4 regions of the Massilia sp. AB1 genome follow, and region 3 is predicted to be linked to each of the others. Evidence: predicted binding sites of a transcription regulator. Region 3 holds the regulator's gene; each other region holds the start of a gene.
What was found. The regulator sigma-54, encoded in region 3, starts transcription at its own class of promoters, with help from an activator protein. The targets are predictions, from matches to a motif close to TGGCANGNAANCTGCTTT.
Positions count from the first base shown of each region.

Region 1: J8847_RS12700 (PEP-CTERM sorting domain-containing protein) is a predicted target of sigma-54. The motif match lies at 910-927, and genes of this name have one in related genera.
Region 2: J8847_RS22015 (methanol/ethanol family PQQ-dependent dehydrogenase) is a predicted target of sigma-54. The motif match lies at 1,198-1,215, and genes of this name have one in related genera.
Region 4: J8847_RS13685 (PEP-CTERM sorting domain-containing protein) is a predicted target of sigma-54. The motif match lies at 1,319-1,336, and genes of this name have one in related genera.

Region 1 is NZ_JAGKSG010000019.1:25,502-27,698, forward strand. It holds gene J8847_RS12695 (FAD-binding oxidoreductase) at 1-773, shown strand, start outside; gene J8847_RS12700 (PEP-CTERM sorting domain-containing protein) at 986-1,834, shown strand; gene J8847_RS12705 (DUF2878 family protein) at 1,979-2,197, shown strand, end outside.
Region 2 is NZ_JAGKSG010000061.1:11,783-13,979, forward strand. It holds gene J8847_RS22000 (S-(hydroxymethyl)glutathione dehydrogenase/class III alcohol dehydrogenase) at 1-61, shown strand, start outside; gene gfa (S-(hydroxymethyl)glutathione synthase) at 105-686, shown strand; gene J8847_RS22010 (hypothetical protein) at 745-1,101, shown strand; gene J8847_RS22015 (methanol/ethanol family PQQ-dependent dehydrogenase) at 1,298-2,197, shown strand, end outside.
Region 3 is NZ_JAGKSG010000010.1:51,229-53,425, forward strand. It holds gene lptB (LPS export ABC transporter ATP-binding protein) at 1-178, shown strand, start outside; gene J8847_RS08345 (RNA polymerase factor sigma-54) at 181-1,665, shown strand; gene hpf (ribosome hibernation-promoting factor, HPF/YfiA family) at 1,722-2,081, shown strand; gene J8847_RS08355 (MFS transporter) at 2,162-2,197, opposite strand, start outside.
Region 4 is NZ_JAGKSG010000021.1:42,741-44,937, forward strand. It holds gene J8847_RS13685 (PEP-CTERM sorting domain-containing protein) at 1-1,205, opposite strand, end outside; gene J8847_RS13690 (ABC-F family ATPase) at 1,831-2,197, shown strand, end outside.

The sequences.
Region 1 (2,197 bases), on a different contig from region 3:
CGGCCGACCGCCTGGGCCCGGACGGCCTGATGCCGCCCGCGCTGGTGGAGGAACTGGGAAGGCAATACCAGATCTTTCCCTGGACCGGCTTCGGCACCCTGTACGGCACCCGGCGCATGGTGGCCGCGGCCCAGAAGGAAATCCGCGCCGCCCTCAAGGGCGTGGCCAGCCGCATGCTGTTCCTGAGCCAGGACAATGCCAATACCCTGCGCCGGCTGGCGGGCTGGCTGCCGGGCGCGGCCGGCCAGCGCCTGGCCAGCACCGCCGCCACCCTGGCGCGCTCGCTGGAGCTGGCGGGCGGGCGTCCCAACGAGACGGCCTTGCCGCTGGCCTATTGGCGCAATCCAAACGGCAGCGGCGATGGCGGACAGCCGCGCAATCCGGCCCGCGACGGCTGCGGCCTGATCTGGTATGCGCCGCTGGTGCCGATGCGCCCCGAGAGGGCGCGCGCCTATGTCGAGATGGTCGGCGCCATCACCCGCAAGCACGGCATGGAGCCGCTGCTGACCTTCACTTCGCTAAGTGACAAATTATTCGACAGTACCGTGCCTTTGTTGTTCGACCGCAATTCTCCAGCCGCCGTGGAGGCCGCCCAGGCCTGCTACCGCGAGCTGATCCTGCGCGGCCGCGAGCAGGGTTTCTTCCCCTACCGCGTGGCGATCTCCGCCATGCCCGAGCTGGCCGCCCTCACGCAGGACTCGCAGCGCCTGCACGAGCGGCTGCGACGCGAGCTCGATCCCCACGATTTGTTGGCGCCAGGCAGGTATCGTTAATTGATATAAATTATTTATCTTTGTCAATTAATTTGTCGAGAATTTTTACAATGCTAGAGCCAGCACGGCCATCCAGAATTGTTAACATTGTCAAATAACATGCAATTTCAACCACTTAGCGAGGATCTTTAAACGCTGGCACAGGGTTTGCTAAAGAGAGGATGTCGGTGTCGTTATCAATCAAACGAACTTCTTTATCTCTTGGAGAAAGCATGAAAAAGATTCTCGCTCTCGCATTCGGCGCTGCCATGAGCTTTGGCGCATATGCCGCACCGGCTACTGAACTGCCGCCGGGCCCGATCTACCTGAAATTCTCGGGTCAGGAACAAATCGCCATCAACGGCGCCACGACCTGGGCGGGTTCCAACGAAATCAACTGGGGCGTGTTCACCATCTCGACCATGGAACGCGGCTCGGTCAACACCCCGAACGACCAGATCGATCCGACCGGCGATATCTTCTTCGTCAATGGCCTGGGCGGCGGTCAGGTGACCGGCATGTTCTACGGCGTCGAGCAAGGCACTCCGAACGCGAACAATCCGTTCCCGGCTACCAAGGGCTACATGGACCTGTACTGGCGTGACCTGAACAGCATGACCAAGACCACCCTGGACACCATCAACCCGGGCGTGCGTTGCGGCTTCAGCTGCGCTACCGGCTTCACCGAAGGCACCTTCCTGGCTCGCCTGTTCTTCGACACCGGCATGGACACCATCGACCCGAACAACACCATCGTTGGCGACCAAATTCCGAGCAGCAACGGCTTCTCGGGCACCGCCGACTCCTACGCATCGGTCGATATGTCGGCCGGCGGCCTGTGGGCTGATCAGCTGGATTCGGATTGGTTCTCGAGCTGGCAAGGCCTGCGCGACCTGCGCTTCAAGAACAGCTACAACTACAACCCGAACTGGGGCAATGGCGCCAACAACATCCTCGGTGCTCGTATCGACGATCCGGGCCAGGCATATTCCGAAGTGCCGGAACCGGGCGCCCTGTCGCTGATGGGCCTGGCAATGGTCGGCATGGGCGTCGCCCTGCGCCGCCGCCAGAAGAAAGACTAAGCGTCTTCCTTCCCTCGGAAAAGGCCTCTTCGGAGGCCTTTTTTTCGTCTGCCGAATTGACTTTATTGACAATATTGACGGAAACATAGTCTACTGTCCGTCATGCGCATTCCACTCCGTCTCTTGTTGCAAGTGCCACTGGTAATGGCCATCCTTGCCTTCGTGCCGTCCAACCCCGGCAAGCTGGTGGCTTTGCTGGTCCTGTGGACCCTGAGCTTCGGCCGCCTCACCAAGGTGGAAGCCGTGTTCTTCGTGGTCGTCAACCTGTTCTTCACCGGCATGAACGCCGCTTCGCTGGCCCAGGGGATCTTCACCTTCAGCGAGCCCGACGTGCTGGGCATGCCGGTGTGGGAATTGTTCATG
Region 2 (2,197 bases), on a different contig from region 3:
CAACGAGGGCTTCGAGCTGATGAAGAGCGGGCAGTCGATCCGCTCGGTGGTGCTGTACTGAGCAAGCCGCAGTCCGATTCCAACCAACGAACAGGGAGACGAACATGAATGAGGCAGTCAAGATCCATCCGGCCGTCGACAACGGCATACCACCTGCGGAACCCGGCTTTTCCGGCGGCACGCTGAGCTGCCGCTGCGCGGCCAATCCGGTGACGGTCGAAATCAGGAGCCAGGTGGCGCACAACCACGTGTGCGGCTGCACCAAGTGCTGGAAGCCGAACGGCTCGCTGTTCTCGCAGATCGCCGTGGTCGGGCGCGACCACGTCAAGGTGACGGCCAACGAAGACAAGCTCCAGGTCGTGGACCAGGACGCGACGATCAAGCGCCATGCCTGCCGCGACTGCGGCGTGCACATGTATGGGCGGATCGACAATTCCGGCCACGCCTTCTATGGCCTGGATTTCGTGCACACCGAACTGTCGAAGGAACGCGGCTGGTCGCCGCCGGAATTCGCCGCCTTCGTGTCCTCGATCATCGAGTCGGGCGCGCGGCCGGAAAACATGGGGGCGGTGCGCGCCCGCCTCAACGAACTGGGACTGCCGCCTTACGACGCGCTGTCGCCGGCGCTGATGGACGCCATCTCGACCCACGTCGCCAGGCAGCGCGGCGTGCTCAAGGACGCGTAAGGAGAGCGGCTGCCGGCAGCCCGGCAGCCGCCTGCTGCGCAACTCACCGGAGACAAGAATGAAGCGATCCTTCCTGCTGCTGTCGCTGGCGCTGGCCGTGGCAATCAGCACCCCGCTGGCGGCGCACGCCGACGACTTCCCCACCAGCGGCCGCGTGGAGTACGTGCTCGAGTGCATGCAGAAGCACGACGGCAAGTACGAATATCTCTACAAGTGCTCCTGCGTGATCGACCACATCGCCAGGGAGATGACGTACGACGACTACGTGGCGATGTCGACCGCCCTGCGCAACCAGACCATGGGCGGCGAGCGCGGCGCAGTGTTCCGCGATCCGGCTCCGGTCAAGGACATGGCCAACAAGTACAAGGCGCTCCAGGCCAGCGCCAACAAGGCCTGCTACGTGACGCAGCGCTGAAGGCTGTGTCGTGGATGGCGCAGCGCGCGGCGCGACTGTCCCGAATCTGAACATGGCGCCGCGCAGCAGGAGGGGCAGGGCGCAGGGCAAGGACACTGGCACATTCTGTGCTGTGGGAAGGGTGGGACATCCCCACATCGATGTTTGCATGGCTACACAGGTCGGACCGCTGATAAAAACCATAGGAGACTCAACCATGTCATTCCCAATAAGACTCATCCGCTGGTGGCCGTGCCTGGCACTGGCTGCCGGCCCGGCGCTAGCCGCCGACTCCGATGTCGAGAAGCTGACCAAGGACCCGAAGAACTGGGCTATGCAGTCCGGTAACATGGCGAACCACCGCTACAGCGAACTCAAACAGATCAACAGCAAGAACGCCAAGAACCTGCAGGTGGCCTGGACCTTCTCCACCGGCGTGCTGCGCGGCCACGAAGGCGGCCCCCTGGTGATCGGCGACACGCTCTACATCCACAGCCCCTTCCCGAACAAGGTCTTCGCGGTGTCGCTGGAAGACCAGTCGATCCGCTGGAAGTACGAACCGAAGCAGGACCCGACCGTGATTCCGGTGATGTGCTGCGACACGGTCAACCGCGGCGTCGCCTACGCCAACGGCAAGATCTTCCTGCAGCAGGCCGACACCACGCTGGTGGCGCTCGACGCCAAGACCGGCGCCGAGCTGTGGAAGACCAAGGTGGGCGATCCGAAGCTCGGCGAAACCACCACCAACACCCCGCACGTCTTCAAGGACAAGGTCCTGACCGGCATCAGCGGCGGCGAATTCGGCGTGCGTGGCCGCGTGACGGCCCACGACATCAACACCGGCAAGGTGGTATGGCGCGCCTACAGCACCGGCCCGGACAACGAATTGCTGGTCGACCCGGCCAAGACCATGACCTGGACCGACGGCAAGATGGCGCCGATCGGCCCGGATTCCTCGCTCAAGAGCTGGCAGGGCGACCAGTGGAAGCTGGGCGGCGGCACCACCTGGGGCTGGTACAGCTACGACCCGGAGACCAACCTGGTCTACTACGGCACCGGCAACCCGAGCACCTGGAACCCGCGCCAGCGCCCCGGCGACAACAAGTGGTCGATGACC
Region 3 (2,197 bases):
GAAGGAGCGCAAGATCGGCGTGCTCATCACCGACCACAATGTCCGCGAGACGCTCGGCATCTGCGACCGCGCCTACATCATCAACCAGGGCGCGGTGCTGGCCTCGGGCCGGCCGGATGATATTATCGCCAACGAATCCGTGCGCCGCGTCTATCTGGGTGAACACTTCCGCATGTAGACATGAAACAGTCCCTGCAACTCCGCACATCGCAGCATCTTGCACTGACGCCGCAACTCCAGCAGTCGATCCGGCTGCTGCAGCTGTCCACGCTCGAGCTGCACCAGGAGATCGAGCAGATCCTGTCCGACAATCCCCTGCTCGAGCGGCTCGACGACCCGCTCGACCGTTCGGTGCGCCTGCTGGCCGACGGCGCCATCAATAACGCGCCCGCCACTGGCGAAGCGCCCGCCGCTCCCGCGCAGGAAGGCGAGGGCGCGTCGGAGGCCTCCGCCGCCTCGGGCGAGAACGGCGAAGGCTTCGAAGGCGGCGACGGCGAGCGCGACGCGCCGGACGCCGACTGGGGTTCGGGCGGCGGCGCGGGCGGGGGCGAGGACGAAGACGGCCGCCCGCAGCTGGAAGCAAGTTCCGTCACCTTGCGCGAGCACCTGATGGAGCAGATCCGTGTCACCGGCTGTTCCGCGCGCGACCGCGCGCTGGCCGAGCTGGTCATCGACGCGCTGGACGACAACGGCTACCTGGAAGAACCGCTGGACGAGATCCATGCGCGCCTGCCGGAAGAGCTCGAGATCGAGATGGACGAGCTGCGCTGCGCGCTGGCGCTGGTGCAGAGCCTGGACCCGGTGGGCGTGGGCGCGCGCAGCGCGGGCGAATGCCTGGCGCTGCAGATCCGCCGCATGCAGGGCGTGCCCCTGGTGACGCGCCGCCTGGCGCTGAAGATCGTCGAAGGCTACCTGAGCTGGTTCGCCCAGCGCGAGTACAGCAAGCTCAAGAAGGCGCTGGATTGCGACGACGAAGACTTGCGCGAGGTGCAAGCCGTGGTGCGCCAGTGCAATCCTCATCCGGGCGCGGCCTTCGCCTCGAACGTGTCAGACTACGTGGTACCGGATGTGATCGTGCGCCGCGCCAAGAACGGCTGGGCCGTGATGCTGAACCCGGACGTGATGCCGCGCCTGCGGGTGAACAGCCTGTATGCGTCGCTGATGAAGCAGGGCAAGTGCGAAGGGCAGATGAACGCCCAGCTGCAGGAAGCGAAATGGCTGATCAAGAATATGCGTCAGCGTTTCGATACGATTTTGCGTGTGGCAGAGGCGATTGTGGAGCGCCAGAAGAACTTTTTCTCCCACGGCGCGGTTGCGATGCGTCCCCTTGTTTTACGTGAGATTGCTGATACACTAGGCCTACACGAAAGCACAATTTCTCGTGTTACAACGCAGAAGTACATGCTGACCCCGCACGGCATGTTCGAGTTGAAATACTTCTTCGGAAGCCACGTCGCCACCGAAGCGGGGGGAGAAGCCTCCTCGACGGCGATCCGCGCTCTCATTGCGCAATTGACAGGAGCAGAAGACCCTAAGAATCCTTTATCCGATAGCAAGATCGCGGAGATGCTCGGGGAACAAGGCATGGTCATTGCGCGCAGGACGGTCGCCAAATACCGAGAAGCGCTCAAGATCCCTCCCGTCAGCCTCCGCAAAGCCTTGTAACAGCGCTGCCCACTCCTGCCTTGCGCCTGGGCGGCGCGCTTTTCAAAGGAGTGTGTATGAACCTCACAATCAGTGGCCACCATCTCGAAGTGACTCCCGCTATCCGTGAATACGTTCAGAATAAGCTCGAGCGCATCATCAGGCATTTCGATCAAGTGATCGATACCCATGTCTTCCTCGCCGTCGACAACCTCACTGAAAAAGAAAAAAGGCAAAAAGCGGAGATTAACGTCCAGGTGTCCGGAAAGACCCTGCACGTGGCGAGTGTCGCCCAAGACCTGTATGCCGCGATCGACACGCTGATGGACAAGCTGGATCGGCAGGTTCTGAAACACAAGCAGATGTTGAAAGACCATAACCACCAGGCGATCAAACGCCTGCCGGATCAAGGCAGCGAAGAAGCCGCTGCGGCCTGACCGGCAGCAGGGCATACCAGCTAAGGGCGTCTGAGGGGGCGCCCTTTTTGCATCCAGCCTTTCCTTTCCCGCATTCCTCCCTAGCGAGCGGCGACGCTCCCGAGCTGCCTGGGCGC
Region 4 (2,197 bases), on a different contig from region 3:
AATAGCGTGGTATTTTGTCCGATTTCGCTCACGTCAATCGAGTTAATCTGTGCTGTGAGATCTGCGTTGCCGAGCGCGATAATGTCCGCTCGCACCTGATCAAATTTGTCTGGGTCAAACTGAAGATCCGAAACGCCAAGATCGGACATCGTGGCGAGCAAGGCGGTAAGATTTCCTCCAACTAAACTGTCGCAGCCCTCTATGTCTTGAAAAAACGATTGCATCGCGTTTAGCTGGATTGCCGCGAACGTCGCGTTTTCTGCCAATACCGCTCCTTGATAACGCTCCATGGAAACAAGCGCATTCTGCCGGGCTTCCAGGCAGCGCGTCATCGACGACGTCAACTGCGACATTGCGGCGTCGAATTGGGCATCAAGCCAGCTCTGGAAAGGGGTGTCTGTATTTGAATACGTTGCGACTACCGTATAGTTGGCGTCCGGCGGATCCTGAGCAATTTTACGCTCAACATCGGAGACGTGGCTTGCGTAGACGCCAACGACACCGGCAGCCACAAGCGCCATTGCCGGTAGCGAACCGGCCCCAATCGCCGCGACAGCTGCTGCCGCCAGCGCAACGTAGCCAAGCCACTCCAGGACGGGACTCTCATTGTCGGAAGTCAGGCCTGGCGCAATCACCCCGAGGCAGCCCTTTAAGCCTTCCGCGCATCCGATCGCATTCAAGACATTACTCACCTTGTTTGTTTCGTCCGCAGATTTTGCCCAGCGCGCTTTCTCTTGCTGACTCAGCGCTACCTTGACGGCGCCGGACGTCAAGACCGCGGCTTGGTCGCCCCGGACGGTTTTCCCGTTAATGCCGGAAACGGAGAAGTACGCGTCGGTAAAGTTCGAATTGGACGCCGATACTGAGCGCGTGAGGAGGGAAAGCGAATTGATGTTGGCTGTGTTAAATGAAAAACTTTGCAGATCAGCCAGCCCATAACTCCAGGTCGCCGTTCCCAACTCAGGCACAGTTGCACCCCATGAGAATTGGAAGTTTGTGATGTTTCCTCGCCCGATCACGGTGCCGCCTGGCAAAGGAAAATTAATGCTGTACGTGAAGCTGCCTTGTCCACCGAAGATTCCCGTGGCAGTACCCGTATTGTCGCGGGCCGTATAATCAAATGTAACCGTCTCCAATACCGCAGCGTGAGCCAGACCATTATTTAGCCCGGCGCATAGGCCGAGCAACACTAGCAGCTTTCTCATATGGGCTCCCCTCAGTCCAACGTAGAGTAGACGACTGGCCAGGCGCAGACCTATACGCGAGCAGTAAGCCCCAAATCGAAGCGCTGGCCAACCAAGTAACCGCGTCAACTAGAAAAGCGAGTTTTATGCCCGTTATATAAACACCTGTTTTCTCTTCGTATTTACTCTGCGAAATGGGCGAGTTGTAAGAAAACTCGACCGCCACCTTGGTCGTTTCCGAAGGTAATGCTGCCGTCTCTGGCCTTGCGCGCCCAGGCGTCGATGCCGATCTGCACCGCGCCGGCTTCGCAGGGATGTCGAGCGCGAAGCTGTAAGGGCCGAGGTTGCCATGGCTGACCTGTCCGCTCACCTCCCAACCGGATTGCGCCTGCGCTGCCGGATATCACCCCAGGCATCCGAGCAGCAGGGGCGCATCGAAGAAGCACGCGTGATGCCCACCTCCTGTGCTTCGGTGCGCCAAGCATAGCAAGCGCAGCTGCGCCCACGTTTCGTTCGCAGGGCGTTCCGGACCAAAACAAGTGACAATACAACATCGCCGCCGCCTCCCAAGGAGGGGCCCGGGATGGTAGAATAGCCGGTTATCCGATCGGCGAAATCCGCCGACCAACGCTTCCAAAGGTACACCGTGCTCTCTACTGCCAATATCACGATGCAATTCGGCGCCAAGCCGCTGTTCGAAAACATTTCCGTCAAGTTCGGCGAAGGCAACCGCTACGGCCTGATCGGCGCGAACGGCTGCGGCAAGTCGACTTTCATGAAGATCCTCGGCGGCGACCTCGAGCCGTCCGCCGGCAACGTCAGCCTGGACCCGGGCGAGCGTCTCGGCAAGCTGCGCCAGGACCAGTTCGCCTACGAAGACGTGCGCGTGCTCGACGTCGTCATGATGGGCCACACCGAGCTGTGGAACGCCATCTCGGAGCGCGACGCCATCTACGCGAACCCGGAAGCGACCGACGAAGACTACATGCGCGCCGCCGAGCTCGAAGGCAAGG